Linked DNA regions of Methylorubrum populi. The protein of the gene in region 1 interacts with the protein of each later gene in a pairwise test. Links are inferred from orthologs where the notes say so. Each region holds a gene or a part of one and is shown on either strand. Other genes may lie near its edges.

The links.
Region 2: the proteins of gyrB (region 1) and gyrA interact in binary tests that used the Escherichia coli proteins (3 or more experiments, as listed by UniProt). The link is inferred for Methylorubrum populi from one-to-one orthologs.

Annotation. Positions count from the first base shown.
Region 1 is NZ_AP014809.1:2,952,854-2,964,126, forward strand. Bases 3,710-6,778 are described here. They hold gyrB (DNA topoisomerase (ATP-hydrolyzing) subunit B), read left to right. Parts: upstream 3,710-4,054; coding sequence 4,055-6,502; downstream 6,503-6,778. Other genes in these bases: MPPM_RS13510 (MBL fold metallo-hydrolase), read left to right, coding at 3,710-3,716. In the rest of the region: MPPM_RS13490 (hypothetical protein), read left to right, coding at 1-256; MPPM_RS13500 (hypothetical protein), read left to right, coding at 1,698-1,952; MPPM_RS28530 (hypothetical protein), read left to right, coding at 2,361-2,504; MPPM_RS13505 (acyl-CoA thioesterase), read left to right, coding at 2,593-2,997; more of MPPM_RS13510, read left to right, coding at 3,072-3,709; MPPM_RS13520 (pPIWI-associating nuclease domain-containing protein), read right to left, coding at 7,157-7,498; MPPM_RS13525 (FRG domain-containing protein), read right to left, coding at 7,508-8,296; MPPM_RS13530 (hypothetical protein), read right to left, coding at 8,315-9,496; MPPM_RS13535 (hypothetical protein), read right to left, coding at 9,493-9,738; MPPM_RS13540 (7-cyano-7-deazaguanine synthase), read right to left, coding at 9,841-10,473; MPPM_RS13545 (PfkB family carbohydrate kinase), read right to left, coding at 10,470-11,273. UniProt on the Escherichia coli protein: DNA gyrase negatively supercoils closed circular double-stranded DNA in an ATP-dependent manner to maintain chromosomes in an underwound state.
Region 2 is NZ_AP014809.1:5,330,534-5,337,515, reverse strand. Bases 1-3,320 are described here. They hold gyrA (DNA gyrase subunit A), read right to left. Parts: upstream 2,928-3,320; coding sequence 201-2,927; downstream 1-200. Other genes in these bases: mobA (molybdenum cofactor guanylyltransferase MobA), read right to left, coding at 3,245-3,320; coaD (pantetheine-phosphate adenylyltransferase), read right to left, coding at 1-23. Also shown: more of mobA, read right to left, coding at 3,321-3,862; MPPM_RS24805 (Mrp/NBP35 family ATP-binding protein), read right to left, coding at 3,907-5,043; MPPM_RS24800 (hypothetical protein), read right to left, coding at 5,147-5,425; MPPM_RS24795 (pyridoxamine 5'-phosphate oxidase family protein), read left to right, coding at 5,548-6,051; MPPM_RS24790 (nicotinate phosphoribosyltransferase), read left to right, coding at 6,209-6,982. UniProt on the Escherichia coli protein: A type II topoisomerase that negatively supercoils closed circular double-stranded (ds) DNA in an ATP-dependent manner to maintain chromosomes in an underwound state.

The DNA.
Region 1 (11,273 bases):
GCTGATGGTCCTGGGCCTCGCCGCGGTCGCGCCGCAGGGTGCCTCGGCCGCTCCGGTCGGTCCGTCGGCCGCGCTGATGACCGAAACCGCTCCCGCCACCGTCGAGAAAGCGCAGTACTATCGCCGCGGCTGGGGTCCGCGTCCCTATTACGGTCGCCGCTTCTACGGCCCGCGCCCGTTCTACCGTCGTCCGTACTATCGCCGCCCGTACTATGGCCCGCGTCGCTTCTACGGGCCGCGCCGCTTCTACTACTGAGGCGTAGAACCGCGCGGGGGCATCGGCCCCGGTCTTCCGCGTTCGACCATCTGACGAAAAAGCCCGAAGCATCGCTGCTTCGGGCTTTTTCGTTTTTGTGCGTCGGCGGTCCCGCTCCTGTCCGGCGCTTTCCAGAACGCAGTTGTAGCGCCTACTCCGACGCTTGTGATTCGTGCCGAACCCGCGCGTCATACCAGACCTCGTTGAGCGCGACTCACGACGGGTAGCGCCGCTGTCTCGGCCGTGATTCTGTCCTCGGGTTTGGGGCCTGAGGAGGATGCGATGGCCGCTCCCGTACCGCTGCGGTCGGACTTCGATGCCGGATCCTTACGTGCCCTGGCCAAGGGTTCACGCGATCCGGCCCAGACCCGCCGCTTGCTGGCGCTGTCGGTGATCTCGGCGGGCGGCTCGCGCTCGGAGGCGGCCGAGATCGGCGGGGTCGGGCTGCAGACGGTGCGCGACTGGGTCCTGGCCTTCAACGCCGATGGCCCGGACGGGCTGATCGACGGCAAGGCCCCTGGGGCCCGTCCGCGCCTGAACGCCGATCAGCGGGACGTCCTCAAGGCGCTGGTCGAACAGGGGCCGGTTCCCGCCGCTCACGGCGTGGTACGCTGGCGGCTCTGCGATCTGGCCCAGATCCTGTCCGAGGATCACGGCGTGTCGGTTTCCGAGCAGACCCTGAGCCGGGTCTTGCGGGCGATGGGCTACCGCAAGCTCTCGGCCCGTCCGCGCCATCACGCCCAGGACCCGGAGGCCGCGGCCATTTTTAAAAAGACTTCCCCGACCGTCTGGCGGAGATCGCGCAAGCTGTCGGCGGCAAGCCGATAGAGGTCTGGTTCTGCGACGAGGCCCGTGTCGGCCAGAAGAACACGCTGACCCGGCGCTGGGCCAAGCGCGGGACACGCCCCTCAGCCCCAAAGGATCAGCGCACACAGTCGGCCTACATCTTCGGGGCGATCTGCCCGGCCCGGGGCGTCGGCGCGGGTTTGGTCATGCCCCGCTGCACCACCGAGGCGATGGCCCACCACCTCGAAGAGATCTCAGGGACCGTGGCTCCCGGTGCCCACGCCGTGCTCCTCCTCGATCAGGCCGGCTGGCACACGACCAAGAAGCTGCCGGTCCCCGACAACATCACCCTTCTGCCGCTGCCGGCGCGTAGTCCCGAACTCAACCCCGTCGAGAACCTGTGGCAGTTCCTTCGCGACAACTGGCTCGGCAACCGGATCTTCAAATCCTACGCCGATATCCTCGATCACTGCTGCGACGCCTGGAACAAGCTCATCGACCAGCCCTGGCGCATCATGTCCATCGGACTACGCCAATGGACACATGGGTTCTGATCAATGAGGATTGGTATCAGTCGGCCGGTGCATGCTGGCCAATGATCACAGTCGGCTAATGATGCTCGACCTCACAGCGGCATCCTCTAGAACGGGGTCTCATGACGCCCGTGAGCCGCTGCCTGCACAAGGTCGATCATCTCTCTGCTGTTCCGGACAGTTCCGTTGCGGATCGGCTCGACACAGCCCTCAACGAGCTGGAAGGCGCCTATCGCAAGCCGAGCGAGCGCGTGGTCGCGCTGGAAGCTGTCCTGCAGGAGGTTTCCCGGGACAGTCGGAAAAGCGGAACGCCGTTCGGACGGCTCGTCCTGCGATCATTAGAACGCCGGCAAAGTAAAATTGCGCGGTCCTTCTGAATTTCACGTTGTATTACCTTCGTTTGATCTTTGTGTGTTGCGGTTGAGAGACAGATGTGGGACGCTGCATCTCGTATACAGAAAGCAGTTCCCTTCCCGAGACCAGGAACCACCTTGGGGCGCGCTCATCGCAAGGATGACGCGCCCTTCCTTTTTTGGCGGGCGGCGCGCAACTCACTCGGGTGCGGCGTTGAAGGTCGACTCGTTCTTGTCGGCGCCAAACCGAAGCATGGCTTCGATCAAGTGCCGCCACCGTTCTCGGGCACCCGCTTCCCTGCACCGCGCTCGGTAGGCCTCGTCGCGCAATGGGTCGTGTCGAGAGCCCTGTTTCGAAAAGTGCCGGCCGGATGTAGGATCGTGCTCATGTGAGTGGGTCCGCGTGAGACGGTCCCCTCCGGAGGACGCCCCATGATCGATCTCGTGACGCGGCAGCGGCGCGCGATTGCGACCGCCTGCTCTCTGTCCTGGCAGGACATTCCCCTGGAGCTGTTCGTCTGCGCCGCAGCGATCTTCCTCGCCGCCGGACTTGAGCTTCTCGGCCTGATGCCCTGACGGAGCGGTTTCCGGCCTCTGGCGCGGGGGCGGTGGCCGTGCTTGGCTGTCGGCCGAAGCATCGTCGAATCGATGGCAGGGGGGATCGATGACACAGGCGATCGATGTGGGCGGCGATCATCCGATCGGTGACCTGACGGTGCGGACCATCGCCATGCCCGCCGATACCAATGCCAACGGCGACATCTTCGGCGGCTGGGTGCTGTCGCAGATGGATCAGGCCGGCGGTATCGCCGGGGTCGAGCGGGCGCAGGGGCGGGTCGTGACCGTGGCCGTCGATGCGATGACCTTCATCCGGCCCGTGCGGGTCGGCGACGTGCTGTGCGTCTACACCCGGATCGGGCATGTCGGGCGCACCTCGATGAAGATCCATCTCGAGGCCTGGGCCCGACGCTTCCAGACGCAGATCCGCGAGAAAGTCACCGAGGCGACCTTCACCTTCGTTGCCATCGACGAGGTGGGTCGGCCGCGCCCGATCCCGGCCGAGGGCTGAAGGCGCCGCAGATTGGCGCTTCCCTCTGCGACGGTTTAAAACCGCACACGCCTGTCTCAACCTGTCGAGTCCGCATGTCCGCCACGCCCCGCGCCGCGATCATCCCGGTCACTCCGTTCCAGCAGAACTGCACGCTGATCTGGGACGATGCCACGAAGGTCGGTGCCGTGGTCGACCCCGGCGGCGATCTGGAGCGGATCGAGGCGGCGATCCGCTCGCAGGGCGTGAAGGTCGAGAAGATCCTGCTCACCCACGGTCATATCGACCATGCCGGCGGCGCTGCCGAACTCAAGGAGCGCCTCGGCGTCCCCGTTGAGGGCCCGCACGAGGCGGACAAGTTCCTGCTCGACTCCCTGCCGGAAACCGGCGCGAATTACGGCCTCGAGGGCGCTCGCGCGGTCACGCCGGATCGCTGGCTCAACGAGAGCGACACCGTCACCGTAGGGGGGCTGACCTTCGATATCTGGCACGCCCCCGGCCATTCTCCCGGCAGCGTCGTGTTCATGAGCCGCGACGCCCGCTTCGCTCTGGTCGGAGACGTGGTGTTCCAGGGCTCGATCGGCCGCACCGATCTGCCCGGTGGCAATCACGAGCAACTGCTCCGGATGATCAAGGAGAAGGTCCTGCCGCTCGGTGACGACGTCGCCTTCATTCCCGGACACGGGCCGACCGGGACGCTGGGGCAGGAGCGGATGACGAACCCGTTTTTGCAGGGCTGAGCGCGGTTCGGGCGAGCCGTCGACCCACTCGGTAGATTCTGCTCCGTGCCGTCCGGAGAGGCCTGCTCAGGCCTCTCCGGCGAAAGGCCCGATCTCATCGGTGCCTGCGGAACACAGAGTGTCTTGCGTTTCGCGTCCCCGCGGCAAGGGTTGGCGGTAGCCCTTACGCGGCGTTAACGCCGAGGGTCCACAAAGGGGGCAACCGGCGCTTTCCCGACGCGAAAAGCGATGCAAAATCAGGGGAGAACGCCTATATGGGATTGAGACGGAGATAGCAGGCATGCCCGGCCCGTCCGGGCTCGAAAAAGGGCTCCCGAGCCGCCTGCCCGAGGAAATTCATGGCTGACTCCCCGAACACCGAACACGCCGAAAGCTACGGCGCGGAATCGATCCGCGTGCTGAAGGGCCTGGATGCCGTGCGCAAGCGTCCCGGCATGTATATCGGCGACACCGACGACGGCTCCGGCCTCCACCACATGATCTACGAGGTGGTGGACAACGCCATCGATGAGGCGCTTGCCGGCCACGCCGATCTCGTGACCGTGACGCTCAATCCAGACGGCTCCTGCACGGTCTCCGACAACGGCCGCGGTATCCCGACCGACATCCACAAGGAGGAGGGGGTCTCGGCGGCCGAGGTCATCATGACCCAGCTCCATGCCGGCGGTAAGTTCGATCAGAATTCCTACAAGGTCTCGGGCGGCCTGCACGGCGTCGGCGTCTCGGTGGTCAATGCGCTCTCCACCAGCCTCAAGCTGCGGATCTGGCGCGGCGGCAAGGAGCACCGCATGGAGTTCCGCCACGGCGACGCGGTGGCGCCGCTGGAGGTGGTGGGGCCCGCGGGCGACCGGCGCGGCACCGAGGTGACGTTCCTGCCGAGCACCGAAACCTTCACAATGACGGAGTTCGACTACGCGACGCTGGAGAAGCGCCTGCGTGAACTCGCCTTCCTCAACTCGGGCGTGCGCATCGTGCTCACCGATGCGCGCCATGCCGAGCACAAGCGAGAGGAGCTTTGCTACGAGGGCGGCGTCGAAGCCTTCGTGCGCTATCTCGACCGCTCGCGGAAGCCGGTCGAGGGCATGGCCAAGCCCGTGACCGTGCTCGGCGAGCGCGACGGCATTCGCGTCGAGGTGGCGTTCTGGTGGAACGACTCGTTCAACGAGACGGTCCTGCCCTTCACCAACAACATTCCGCAGCGCGACGGCGGCACCCACATGGCGGGCTTCCGCGCCGCCCTGACGCGTCAGCTGACGGGCTATGCCGAGTCCTCGGGCATCGCCAAGAAGGAGAAGGTCTCGCTCACCGGCGACGATTGCCGCGAGGGCCTGACCGCCGTCATCTCCGTGCAGGTGCCGGACCCGAAATTCTCCTCGCAGACCAAGGACAAGCTCGTCTCCTCCGAGGTCCGCCCGGCGGTCGAGAACATCCTCAACGAGGGGCTCTCGACCTGGCTGGAAGAGAACCCGGCCCAGGCCAAGTCGGTGATGGGCAAGGTCGTGCTCGCCGCCGCCGCCCGCGAGGCGGCGCGCAAGGCGCGCGAGACCATCACCCGCAAGGGCGCCCTCGACATCGCCTCCCTGCCCGGCAAGCTCGCCGATTGCCAGGAGCGCGATCCGTCGAAATGCGAGTTGCTGCTGGTGGAGGGCGATTCCGCCGGCGGTTCGGCCAAGCAGGGCCGTGACCGCACCTTCCAGGCCGTGTTGCCCCTGCGGGGAAAGATCCTGAACGTCGAGCGGGTGCGCGCCGACCGGATGCTGTCCTCGGCCGAGATCGGCACGCTGATCACCGCGCTCGGGGCCGGCATCGGCCGTTCCTCGACCGACCGCGAGGGCTTCAACCCGGACAAGCTGCGCTATCACCGCATCATCATCATGACCGATGCGGACGTTGACGGCTCGCATATCCGCACGCTGCTGCTGACGTTCTTCTTCCGACAGATGCCGGAAATCATCGAGCGCGGTCACCTCTACATCGCCCAGCCACCGCTCTACAAAGCCGAGCGCGGCCGGCGCGCCCTCTACCTCAAGGACGAGCGGGCGCTGGAGGATTACCTGATCGACCAGGGCGTCGAGGGGGCGGTACTGCGGCTCGCCTCCGGCACCGAGTTCGGCGGTGCCCAGCTCAAGACGCTGGTCGAGGAGGCCCGGGCCTTCCGCGGCATCCTGCACGGCCTCCATACCCGTTACGACCGGGCCGTCGTCGAGCAGGCGGTTTTGGCCGGCGCCTTCGCCAAGGACGTCGCCGAAAATCCCGGCGAGGCGGAGGTTCTGGCCGACCGCACCGCCAAGCGTCTCGACCGGATTGCCGACGAGATCGAGAAGGGCTGGACGGGCGCGGCCTCGGAGGGCGGCTACGTCTTCAGTCGGACGCTGCGCAGCGTGAAGCAGGTCGCCACCCTCGACGCGACGCTGCTTGCCTCGCAGGAGGCGCGTCGGCTCGCCGAGCGGGCGGAGACGCTGCGCGAGATCTACGAGGAGCCGGTGACGCTCTCCCGTAAGGGCGACGAGACCGAGTTCTACGGTCCCGTCGGCCTGTTCGAGGCGGTGATGGCGTTCGGCCGCAAGGGGCTCCAGCTCCAGCGCTACAAGGGCCTGGGCGAGATGACCGCGCAACAACTCTGGGAGACGACTCTCGACCGCGACGTGCGCTCGCTGCTGCAGGTGAAGGTCAAGGACACGACCGATGCCGACGACCTGTTCGTCAAGCTGATGGGCGACGTCGTCGAGCCGCGCCGCGAGTTCATCCAGGAGAACGCGCTGAGCGTGGCCAATCTCGACGTCTGATCGTCGTCTGGGGGAAAGTGATTAGGCTGCCTTTCAAAGCGAATAGGCTGACCTATGAAAGCGATTAAGTGTTCTTCCCGGGCATCCTGGTGCGTTCAACAGGCAGCTGGCGTTCGAGACCGAGGGCGAAAAGGGCGCGCGCCATCCGTGGCGCTCGTTATAGCACGGGACAGGCGCAAGTGCCTACTTCCGACGTGAAAGCCAACGCCAGCTTGAGTTTTCACTTGGTTCGGAAGATCCACGGACAGTCGGCTGTCTTTGCTTAAAGGTAATCCGGCGCTTACGCGTAGGGAAAATAGCAAAGCTTGGTGAGTAACGGCGCGGCCGCGGCATCCCCCGGATGCACCGCGCCCCGCCAACTACGCCCACCGGGAGGCACGTCGGCCGGAAATCGGCCTCTCGGCTTCACCCGTCGCCGAGCATTTCGCAACGAGCCAGGCTCGCTCTTGAACGGCGGGTCGCGCCCGTCCGTCGGATCGTTGATGATCCCGAAGTCCTCGCCAGGTTCATAGAACACTCGACCGCAATCGAGGTCAGGTGCAAACGGCCTGCCTTCGGTCAGGAAGTACGCATCACCGTCGTGTCTGACGTAGAGGGGGACTCATCCCTCCGCTCCGTCACCATAAATACGCCCCTGCGGTTCCCGTGGCCGTTTCAGGCGTAGAAGCTGCTCGTGTCCACCTTCAGCCGTAGGATGACCGGCCCCGCGGGGGAGAGGCTGCCCTCGAACCGTCCTGGAAAGGTCTCCGATACCGTAAGGCCGTCCGCGCCGTCCCCGTAATTCAGGGTGCAATGGACGTTGATCGGGCCCTCGAAGCTGCCGGCACGCACCTTGATCTCGTCGGCGAAGACCTCGACGGAGTCGACGTGCGTGTGCGCCGACAGCGCGCCCAGGTCCCCCCAGGCTTCGGTCCCGGTCAGGTCGATCTCTCGCACGGCCGTTGCGACGGCCTGGAGGACAGCCGCATCCGTGCTTGCTGCGTCAGGGCCCGGCATGCAACCTCCTCAGAACACGGCGGCGCCAATGCCGAGACGCTGCCGATACTGCCAGCTCAGCGAGAGACATACGCCCTCAAGGCTAGCCCAGATATGGGCCGCATCGATGCCGAGGCTGAAGAGCTTGCGCTGGAAGCGCGACCGGACCCCTCGCGGTATGACGAAGCTGTTTTCAGCCAGTCCGCTCGGCATCCAGGGTTCGCTGGGCCTGGGATGAACGGAGAACAACCCGCGCTGGCTCGCGATCCTCGGGGCCGTCGTGGTCGGGAGCAGGAACCCCACGCGGTCGATCTCGAACGGGCCCGGTCCGCCCTCCGGATTTATGACGAGCGTGTCGTCCACCGGATAGGCGTAGATCACGGCATCGGCGTCCAAGGGGTCGCTGGAGACCGCGAAGAAGCACGCGACGAGTGGGTTGGTCGTCCAGTCCAGGAGGCGCGTCGGCAGCCCGAAATGCTGCCCCAGGGCCAGCCAGTCCCAATCGGTCGCCCCCGGCAGCGAGACGTGCAACCGTGCCTCGCGCTTGAAGGCGCGGAACAGGTGCTCCTCGAACAGCGGGTCGTGGTTCGGCGTGCGGCCCGCGCTCGGCACACATAGGAATTCGCGGGACGCGCAGCCCCGAAAGACCCAGCGCGAGTGCATGCGCCGGTCCAGGAAGTCCTGGAAGGATTGCCAGGTCTCCTGCGCCGACTTGAGACGCTCCACGGTGTCCGCGGCCGAAGCCGGGCCACGCGGCTGGACCGGCTCCGCCGAGACGCCACGGATCGGTTTGGGAGGGGGGCGGGTCGGAGGTCTCATCGACGATGTCCGGTCGGGTCAGCGCATTCCGGCCAGGTGCGCGCGGTACAGGGCGGTCGTGAAGTCGCGGGCGATCTCGCACGACATGCCCGCGTGCACCGCGAGGTCCGTCGCAGCCACCGCTTCCGCCAGGACGACCACCGGAACCCCGACGGCCCGGGCGTGCCCGATGACGGCGCTCGTTCCCGGGTCGCCGCCATCCGCAAGCGCGAGGACAGCCGTGCAGGCCCTCAGCCCGGCGAGCGCGGGACCGGCGCTCGCGGCAAGCCGCTCGCCGTACTCATGGAACGGCGAGAACACCTCGCTCCCGAGATCAAGAAGCCACCACCGTGCCTGGTCGAGGAGCCAGCGTTGAGGCAGCGTCGCCGCCGGTCCCGAAAGAAAGACCCGCCCCCCATGCGCCGTGTCCGGCTGCGGCACGAGAGCGCTCAAGGCATGCGGCGCCGGGAGAGGCAGGCGATGACCGTCGTTGAAATGGGCGACGCTGCGCGATGCCAGGTCGGCGGCCTCGACGGGGTCGAACCGGCGCTCGCCCCAGTAGTGCGCGAAGGCGGCGCAGAACACGTCGCCGGAGCCGATCTTGAACCACGTGTCCGATATGTAGGCCGGAACCAGCCGCGGCTTCGTGTCACCGACATAGACGCTGGCGCCGCCGATGGCGTGGCGGGCGACGACGACCGAGGCGCCCTCATCGGCCATGATGCGTGTCGCCACATCCATCGCCTCCTGCGACGGATCCGCCGCAGCGAGCATGTAGTCCCTCACCACGTATGCCAGCTCGCCCGCCCGCGATCCCGACGCCGAGAAGGCCGCCTCGGGACTGTCCGACTGCGGGTCGTGGACGGCCCGGCCGGCCACGACCGTGGCCGGCCCCTCCAGCATCCCGAAGCTCAGCACGACCTCCCCGGAGACCGTGATGCGGGGCAGACCGGCCGACGCCTTGGGCACGGGCTCCTTGCTCAGGGGATGGTAGTACTCGAAGACGAGTTCCTTCTCGATCTCGACCACTTCGGCACGGACGCCGAACGACGCCATGGTCGCGCGTACGTCCGCCGCCCAACCCGAGTAGGCGTAGGTGTGCAGCACGGAGCCCGGCGAGAGCCCGCTCACGGCCACGGCGGCCCGGCCACCGGAACCGTAAATTCGGTCCCATTCCGGGTAAGCGCAGACCTCCCGGTAACTGCCGCCCACGATGATCATGGGTCGGTCCTCGACACCGTCACCACGCACCGCGTCGACGAGACCTCCTCGACATGGGCGACGAAGGGCACCTCCCGCGCGAGGCAGTCGAGAAGCCGCGTCAGACCCGGGAACGCGGCGAGGGCGCCCACCACGGCGCCCTCGCCGTTCCGGCAGATCGCGCCGACCGCGGCCCCCTCGTGGACAAGCTCGATCCGCAGGTCGTCGCCCGCGCGTACCCGGTCCGCCGCCTCACGACGCACCCCTATCAAGTCGACGGTGAGGTGGAGGTCGCAACCGTCGCCGGACTGCTGCAATCGCCGCGGAGCCCGCCCTCGCCGGCCCGGGGGTCCTCCCGACATGACTCAACCTCCCGTCGCCGCGGACGCCCGGGCCGCGGTGCCGGCGCGGGCCCGGCCGCCATCGATGCGCGCCAGCGTTTCCTGGTGCTTCTCGCAGCCACGGCACCGACCGCAGGCGTATTCCATGACATGGCAGGAGAAGGTGGCGCCCAGGAGTGAACGGGGGATCCCCGACCGCCTGACAAGCTCCAGGGCCGAAAGGTGGCGCGCGGGGGCCATGACCCGGACCCCTCCCTCCTGCAGGTGCATCAGCCGGTCGACGGTCCGCAGGAAGGGAGCGCGACCGTCGGCATGGACATCCGTCCTGATCGCCCCGAGCAGGATCTCGGTCAGTCCCTCGGCCACGAACCGCATGCCGGCGAGCGTCACCAGCATCTGGTTGCGGTAAGGCCACCACTCGGGCGCGCGCGCCAGATCCGAGGCCGCGCGCCCCGCGAGCGGGCCAAGGCCAAGGGCCGACAGGTCGACCCGCGCGACCTCGTGGCGAAGTCCGAGCTCGCGCGCGACCGAGGCCGCCGCGGCGATCTCGCCCTTGGCCGGCCTCTGTCCGTAATCGACCGTGAGGCAGACGTCCGGCCTCTGCCAGGCGGCGATGGCCGCCGAGTCGAGGCCGCCCGAGAGCAGGAGCGCCCTCATTCCATGGCGGCCCAGGCCGCCTGGTAGAGCGCGGATGTGAGGTCGCGAGCGACCCGGCAGCCGGTGCCGACGAGCATCGTCAGGTTCGGGTCGTCGAGGCGCTCGGCAAGGACGACGACGGGCTTGCCCCGGGCGCGCGCGTACCCGACCTCGAACAGGGTGCCCGGATCGGCGCCGTCGAGCAGCGCGAGCAGCGCGGCGCAGCGGTCCAGGCCTTCGAGATCGGCGGCCGCGGTTTCCTGGGCCGGACGGCCCGTACCGACCTCGTGCAAGGGGGAGAACACCGGCGCGCCCAGTGCCTGGAGCCGTTCGAGCGCCTCCTCGACGAGCCAACGCTGCGCGAGATCGAAGAAGGGTCCCGCCAGGTAGACCAGGCCCGGACGCCGGCCAGCGGGCAGGGCGGACTGGGACGCGAGCTCGGCGGCGGGGGGCAGGGGCAGCGCGTGGTAGTCGACGAAGTGCGCGACGCTGCGTGAGGCCAGGTCCGCGGCGTCGACGGCGTCCAGCCCGCGCTCGCCCCAATGGTGCGCGAAGGCCGCGCTGAACACGTCGCCCGACCCGATCTTGAATACGCGCTCCGAGCGGTATGCCGGGATGTCGGCCGGCACGCCCCCGACCCGGAACACGCGCGCGCCCTCGCACCCGCGCTTGACCACGACGGTCTCGGCGTCGTGCGCGGCGAGAAGCGCGGCGCCCACGTCGTCGCCCGCCGCGCCGGTCGCGGCCTCCGCCTCGCCCTGGTTCAGCACGACGGCGAGCCGCTCGGCCCGGGAGCCGTTGGCGCGGAACGGGCTCGCCGC
Region 2 (6,982 bases), 2.4 Mb from region 1 along the record:
TAGAGGGCGGTGCGGGTCGTCACGGGAACGGGCCTAGAGCATTTTCCCCGCAAACGGAACCCGATGGCTTTCCGCCTCGTCACACCCCTCCGTCATTCCGGGGCGCTGCAGGCGAACCCGGAATCCATCCGTGTGCCCGGCTACGCATCACGGATGGACCCTAGTTCCGCTGCACAGCCCCGGGATGACGAGTGCAGGGCTCAGGCCTCGTCCTCGCCGGTCTCCTCCTCGCCCTCGATATGCTCCACCGAGACGACGCGCTCGGCCTTGTCGGTGTTGAACACCGTCACGCCCTGCGAGGCGCGGCCGACGATGCGGATGTCGTCCACCGGCACGCGGATGAGCTGGCCGGCATTGGTGACCAGCATGATCTGGTCCGAGGCCTCGACGGGGAAGGAGGCGACGAGGTGGCCGTTGCGGGCATTGACCCGCATCGCCGTGATGCCTTTGCCGCCGCGGCCGGAGGTCCGGTACTCGTAGGAGGACGAGCGCTTGCCGAAGCCGCGCTCCGACAGGGTCAGCACGAATTGCTCCGCGGCACCCATCTCGGTGTAGCGCTCCTGCGAGATCGCGGCCTCCGCCGTGCCGTCCTCGACCTCCGGCGCATCGCCCTCGGCCTCGGCCTCGCCGATCACGGCGCGGCGCATCTTCAGGTAGCCGGCGCGCTCCTCGGGCGAGGCGTCGAAGGCATTGAGGATCGCCATCGAGATCACGCGGTCGTCCTTGGCCAGCGAGATGCCGCGCACGCCGGTCGAGTCGCGGCCCTTGAAGACGCGCACGTCCTCGACGGGGAAGCGGATGCACTGGCCGAGCGCAGTGGTGAGCAGCACGTTCTGGTCGGCCCGGCAGATCTCGACATGGACGATGTGGTCGCCCGGATCGAGCTTCATCGCGATCTTGCCGTTGCGGTTGACCTGGACGAAGTCCGACAGCTTGTTGCGGCGGACATTGCCGGAGGCGGTGGCGAACATCACGTCGAGCGTCTCCCAGGACGCCTCGTCCTCGGGCAGCGGCATGATCGTGGTGATGCGCTCGCCCTCGTTCTGCAGGTGCAGGATGTTGACGAGGGCCTTGCCCCGCGCGTTCGGCGCGGCGACGGGCAGGCGCCAGACCTTCTCCTTGTAGGCTTGGCCCTGGTCGGAGAAGAACAGCACCGGCGTGTGCGTGTTCGCCACGAACAGCCGCGTGACGAAATCCTCGTCGCGGGTGCTCATGCCGGTGCGGCCCTTGCCGCCGCGCTTCTGCGACCGGTAGGTCGAGAGCGGCACGCGCTTGACGTAGCCGGCATGGGACACGGTCACGACCATGTCCTCGCGGGCGATCAGATCCTCGTCCTCGACGCTGAAGTCGGAATCGATGATCTCGGTCTTGCGCGGGGTGGCGAACAGCTCGCGCACCTCGGCCAGCTCCTGCTTCACGATCGCCTGGATGCGGGCGCGGGAGCGCAGGATGTCGAGATAATCGGCGATCTCGTCGGCGAGCTTCTTCAGTTCGTCGCCGATCTCGTCGCGGCCGAGCGCGGTGAGGCGCTGCAGGCGCAGGTCGAGAATGGCCCGGGCCTGGGTCTCCGACAGGCGGTAGGTGCCGTCATCGGCCACCCGGTGGCGCGGGTCGTCCACCAGCGCGATCAGCGGGGCGATGTCGTGGGCCGGCCAGTCGCGGGCCATCAGGGCCTCGCGGGCGGTGTTCGGGTCCGGCGAGGTGCGGATCAGGCGGATCACCTCGTCGATATTGGCGACCGCGATGGCGAGGCCGCACAACACGTGGGCGCGCTCGCGGGCCTTGTTGAGCAGGAACTTGGTGCGCCGGGAGACGACTTCCTCGCGGAAGTCGTTGAAGGCCAGGAGCAGGTCCTTCAGGTTCATCAGCTCCGGCCGGCCGCCGTTGAGGGCCACCATGTTGGCGCCGAACGAGGTCTGGAGCGGGGTGTAGCGGTAAAGCTGGTTCAGCACGACGTCAGCCATGGCGTCGCGCTTGATCTCGACGACGATGCGCATGCCGTCGCGGTCGGATTCGTCGCGCAGGTCCGAGATGCCCTCGATGCGCTTGTCCTTCACCAGCTCGGCGATCTTCTCGATCAGCGTCGCCTTGTTCACCTGATACGGGATCTCGGTGAAGATCAGCGCCTCGCGCTCCTTGCGCAGCTCCTCCACATGCGAGCGGGCGCGCATGATGATCGAGCCGCGGCCGGTGGTGTAGGCCTGCCGGGTGCCGGCGCGGCCGAGGATCATGCCGCCGGTGGGGAAGTCGGGGCCGGGGACGATCTCGTTGAGCGCCTCGATGGTGAGGGCTGGATCGTCGATCAGCGCCACGCAGGCATCGACCAGCTCGCCGAGATTGTGCGGCGGGATGTTGGTGGCCATGCCCACCGCGATGCCGCCCGCGCCGTTGACGAGCAGGTTCGGGAAGCGGGCGGGGAGGACCGTCGGCTCCTCGCGGGAATCGTCGTAGTTCGACTGGAAGTCGACGGTGTTCTTGTCGATGTCGGTGAGCAGCGAGATCGCCGGCCGGGCGAGCCTCGACTCGGTGTAGCGCATGGCCGCGGGCGGATCGCCGTCGACCGAGCCGAAATTGCCCTGCCCGTCGATGAGCATCAGGCGCATGGAGAAATCCTGCGCCATGCGGACCAAGGCGTCGTAGATCGACTGGTCGCCGTGGGGGTGGTACTGACCGATCACGTCGCCGACGATGCGGGCCGACTTGACGTATTTGCGCTCGGGCAGATGCCCGGATTCGAAGGCCGAGTAGAGAATGCGCCGGTGCACCGGCTTGAGGCCGTCGCGGGCATCGGGCAGCGCGCGGCTCACAATCACGCTCATGGCGTAATCGAGATATGAGCGGCGCATCTCGTCGGTGATGGAGACGGGCTTGATGTCGGTCGCGGGCGGCGGAGTGCCGGCGCCGGTGTCGTCCTTGTCGTCTGCCAACGTCGTTCTCTCGATCTTCTGTTCGTTCACCCACCGCCGGGAGGCGCCGGGTGGGACGGAAAGGCCGTCGCGGGGCGGCTGCTCCGATCCACCGTCCATCCTGAGGTGCCGGCGCGAAGCGGCGGCCTCGAAGGATCCTCCAGGGATTTTGCGCCTGCTGGAGGATCCTTCGAGGCCGCTTCGCGGCACCTCAGGATGAGGACGTCGGACGGGACACCCCGCCAGGAGCCAAAGGCCGTCGTTTCAGTTACTTAAATATGAATTCCGGGGCTCCGGCACAACATCTGCGGCCCTGTCGGCGGCGCTTTCCCGACGCCTCAGGGATGCCGCGCCAGCAGCGCCTCCGCCGCCGCGAGATCCTCCGGCGCGTTGAGGTTGAGGAAGGGGTCGAGGGGCTCCGCCGGCCAGGCGGCGACCGCCGCCCCGTGCCGCTCGATGAAGCCGCCGACCCGCCGCTCGCCGCGGGTGAGCCAGTCGCGCAGGTCCTCGCGCAGAGCGACCGGCCAGAGCGCGGAGGTGAAGTGGCGCCGCTCGCCCGAGGCCGCGAGTGCGATGGGCTTTCTCTCCGCCGCGGCGGCGGCGGCGAGGCGCGCGACGAAGTCGTGCGGCAGGAACGGCGCGTCGCCCGGCACGCTCGCGACATGGGTGACGCCGGGCAGGGCGGCCGCCGCCTCCATCCCGGCGAGAATGCCGGCCAGCGGCCCCGGATGATCCGGGATGGTGTCCGGCAGGACGCGCCCCGCAAACGCGATTTGGAAGCGGGCCGGATCGCCGTTGGCGCTGAGCGCGAGGCCGCCCCCGCATTGCGGTTCGAGGCGCTCGGCGACGTGTTCCAGCAGGGTACGGCCGGAGAGCGTCCGGAGCGGCTTGTCGCCGCCCCCCATCCGCCGCGACAGACCGCCGGCCAGGATCAGGCCCAAGATACCCGACCCCAAGATGCCCGATCTCAAGGTACTCGTCCCGGAGACCGGGGCGCCGCTCACTCGATGACGATCCGCGGCGCCGCCCGGCCGGCGGGGGCGCCGGTGAGATTGCCCCAGAGTTTCTGGGCGATCTCGCGGTAGACCTTGGCCTGCGGCCCGTCGGGATCGGTCGCGACCACGGGGCGGCCGGCATCCGAGGTCTCGCGGATCGCCATGGTCAGCGGGATCTCGCCGAGGAAGGGCACCTCCAGGCGCTCGGCCTCGTGGCGGGCGCCGCCATGGCCGAAAATCGCCGAGGCCGCCCCGCAATTCGGGCAGATGAAGGTCGCCATGTTCTCGATCACGCCGAGGATCGGCACCGAGACCTTGCGGAACATGGTCACGCCGCGGCGGGCATCGATCAGCGCCAGATCCTGCGGCGTCGAGACGATGACGGCGCCCGACAGCGGGGTCGCCTGCGCCATGGTGAGCTGGGCATCGCCCGTGCCGGGCGGCATGTCGACCACGAGCACGTCGAGTTCGCCCCAGGCCACGTCGCGCAGCATCTGGGTGATCGCCGACTGCACCATCGGCCCGCGCCAGATCATCGCCGATTCCGGCTCGATCAGGAAACCGATCGACATCGCCTTGAGGCCGTAGGCCTGCATCGGCTCCAGGGTCTTGCCCTCGATCACCCGGGGCTTGCCGGACAATCCCAGGAGCTTCGGCACCGAGGGGCCGTAGATATCGGCATCGAGCAGGCCGACGCGCAGACCCTGCGCACTCAGCGCCAGAGCGAGGTTGCAGGCGGTGGTGGACTTGCCGACGCCGCCCTTGCCCGAGGCGACCGCCACGATGTGGCGCACGCCCGGCAGGGCATTGCCCTGGGGCGGGCGCGGCGGCGCGGCGCCGGGGCCGCCGGATTGGCGCGGCGCACCGGGCGCGGGGCCGGGGGTGGCGGAACCGCGCTCGGCGGTGAGGCTCACCAGCACGCTCGACACGCCGGGGAGCGCGAGCACGCGGCCCTCCGCCTCGCGACGCACCGGCTCGAAGCGCTCGGCCTCGCTCGGATCGATCAGGATGGAGAACATCACCCGGTTGCCGGGATCGATCACCACCGGCGAGAGGCGGCCGGAGCCGGGCAGGGTGGTGCCGCCGCGATCGACCGTGACGGTCGAGAGCGCCTTCAGCACGTCGTCGCGGGTGATCGCCAAAACTCGAACTCCATCCGGCGAAGGGGCGGGCCTTCAGGGCAGGCCAGGCCGCTCCCGTTCATCTAACCGCCCCCGCGGGAAACACCAGCCCGGGCGCGCCGTCTCAGCGCCGCTGCCCGGGCGGGATGGCGATCAGGTTGCACTCCTCCATCGGCCCGCGCACGACCGAGCCGTCGCCGCGCCGGTAGGCGCCGCGGCGCAGGTGCCTGCATCCGACGGGACCGCGCAGCCGCTTCACCCGCTCGATATGGACGCTGCGGTAGCGCCGGTTCGAGAAGTCGTGGCCGCCGATACGCACGCCGGGCCCGTAGCGCACCTCGGCCGCGGCCGGTCCGAGGCCGGCGATCACCAGTGCTGCGAACAGCGCAACCCTTATCCCCATCCTCGCGCGGCTCCCCAACCCGACCCTGAACCAATACAGGCCTCGCTCGTTGTCGAGGCAATCGCCGGACGGCCCCGCGCGCGGCCGGCTCACAGCATTGCCGACAACGGAGAACGGATCTCATGCACCAGGGCAACCATCGCGACCACGAGGGCGCGAAGAAGCTCTTCGAGCTGACCAAGGACGTCAAGGTCGCGATGCTCACCACCGCCGACCAGAGCGGCACGCTGAACAGCCGCCCGATGTGGAACAACGAGATCGACGAGAACGGCGACATCTGGTTCTTCACCAAGCTGCACAGCCCGAAGACCGCCGAGATCAGCCGCGACAACCAAGTCAACCTCGCCTATTCCGACCCGTCGAGCCAGACCTACGTCTCGATCGCCGGCAAGGCCGAGGTGATCCGCGATCAGAAGCTGATCGACGAGAAATGGCAGGAGAGCCTCAAGACGTGGTTCCCCAACGGGAAGAACGACCCCGAGGTCGGCCTGATCCGCATCCATCCCGAGCAGGGCGAGTACTGGGACAGCCCGTCCTCCACGATGGTCCACCTCTACGGCTACGTGAAGGCCTCGCTCACCGGCGAGAGCCCGAAGACCGAGACCAAGAAGGTCAACCTCGCCTGATTCTTTTCGGATGGGGCCGCGTGCCCCTCCGCGACGTTCGGCGCTCCCGTCCCTGGCGGGGGCGCCTTTTTTGTCACGAGGCATCCGACCGGTCGGCGTTGATCGACGGCGCGATCCGTCCCAAGCTCGGGCGACACTCCCCGAAAACGGACGGCCCATGATCGACCTCGCGAAGCGGGTCTACGACCACAACTTCCGCATCGACCCGATCGTACGCTCGCTGCTCGATACGGATTTCTACAAGCTGCTGATGGCGCAGATGATCTTCCGCCGTCACCGCGACGTGCGGGTCAGCTTCGGGATCCAGAACCGCACCAAGAGCGTGCGGGTGGCCGACGAGATCGATCTCGGGGAATTGCGGGCGCAGCTCGATCACGCCCGCACGGTGCGCCTGAGCCGGGGCGAATCCACCTGGCTTCGCGGCAACACCTTCTACGGCCGCCGCCAGATCCTCTCCTCCGAGTTCATGGCGTGGTTCGAGACCTTCCGGCTGCCGGACTACGAGCTGGAGGTCCGCGACGGACAGGTGGCGCTCACCTTCCACGGCCCCTGGGTCGAGACCACGATGTGGGAAGTGCCGGCGCTGGCGATCCTCAACGAGCTGCGCTCGCGCGCGGTGCTGCGCGGCATGGGCAAGTTCGAGCTTCAGGTGCTCTACGCCCGCGCCATGACCCGGGTCTGGGAGAAGATCGAGCGGCTCAAGCGCCTGCCCGATCTGTCCATCGCCGATTTCGGCACGCGGCGGCGCCACGGCTTCCTGTGGCAGGATTGGTGCGTGCAGGCGATGAGCGAGGGGTTGGGCGAGCGCGCCTTCCTCGGCACCTCGAACTGCCTGATCGCCATGCGCCGCGAGGTCGAGGCGGTGGGCACCAACGCCCACGAACTGCCGATGGTCTACGCCGCGCTCGCCGGCGACGACGATGAGGCGCTG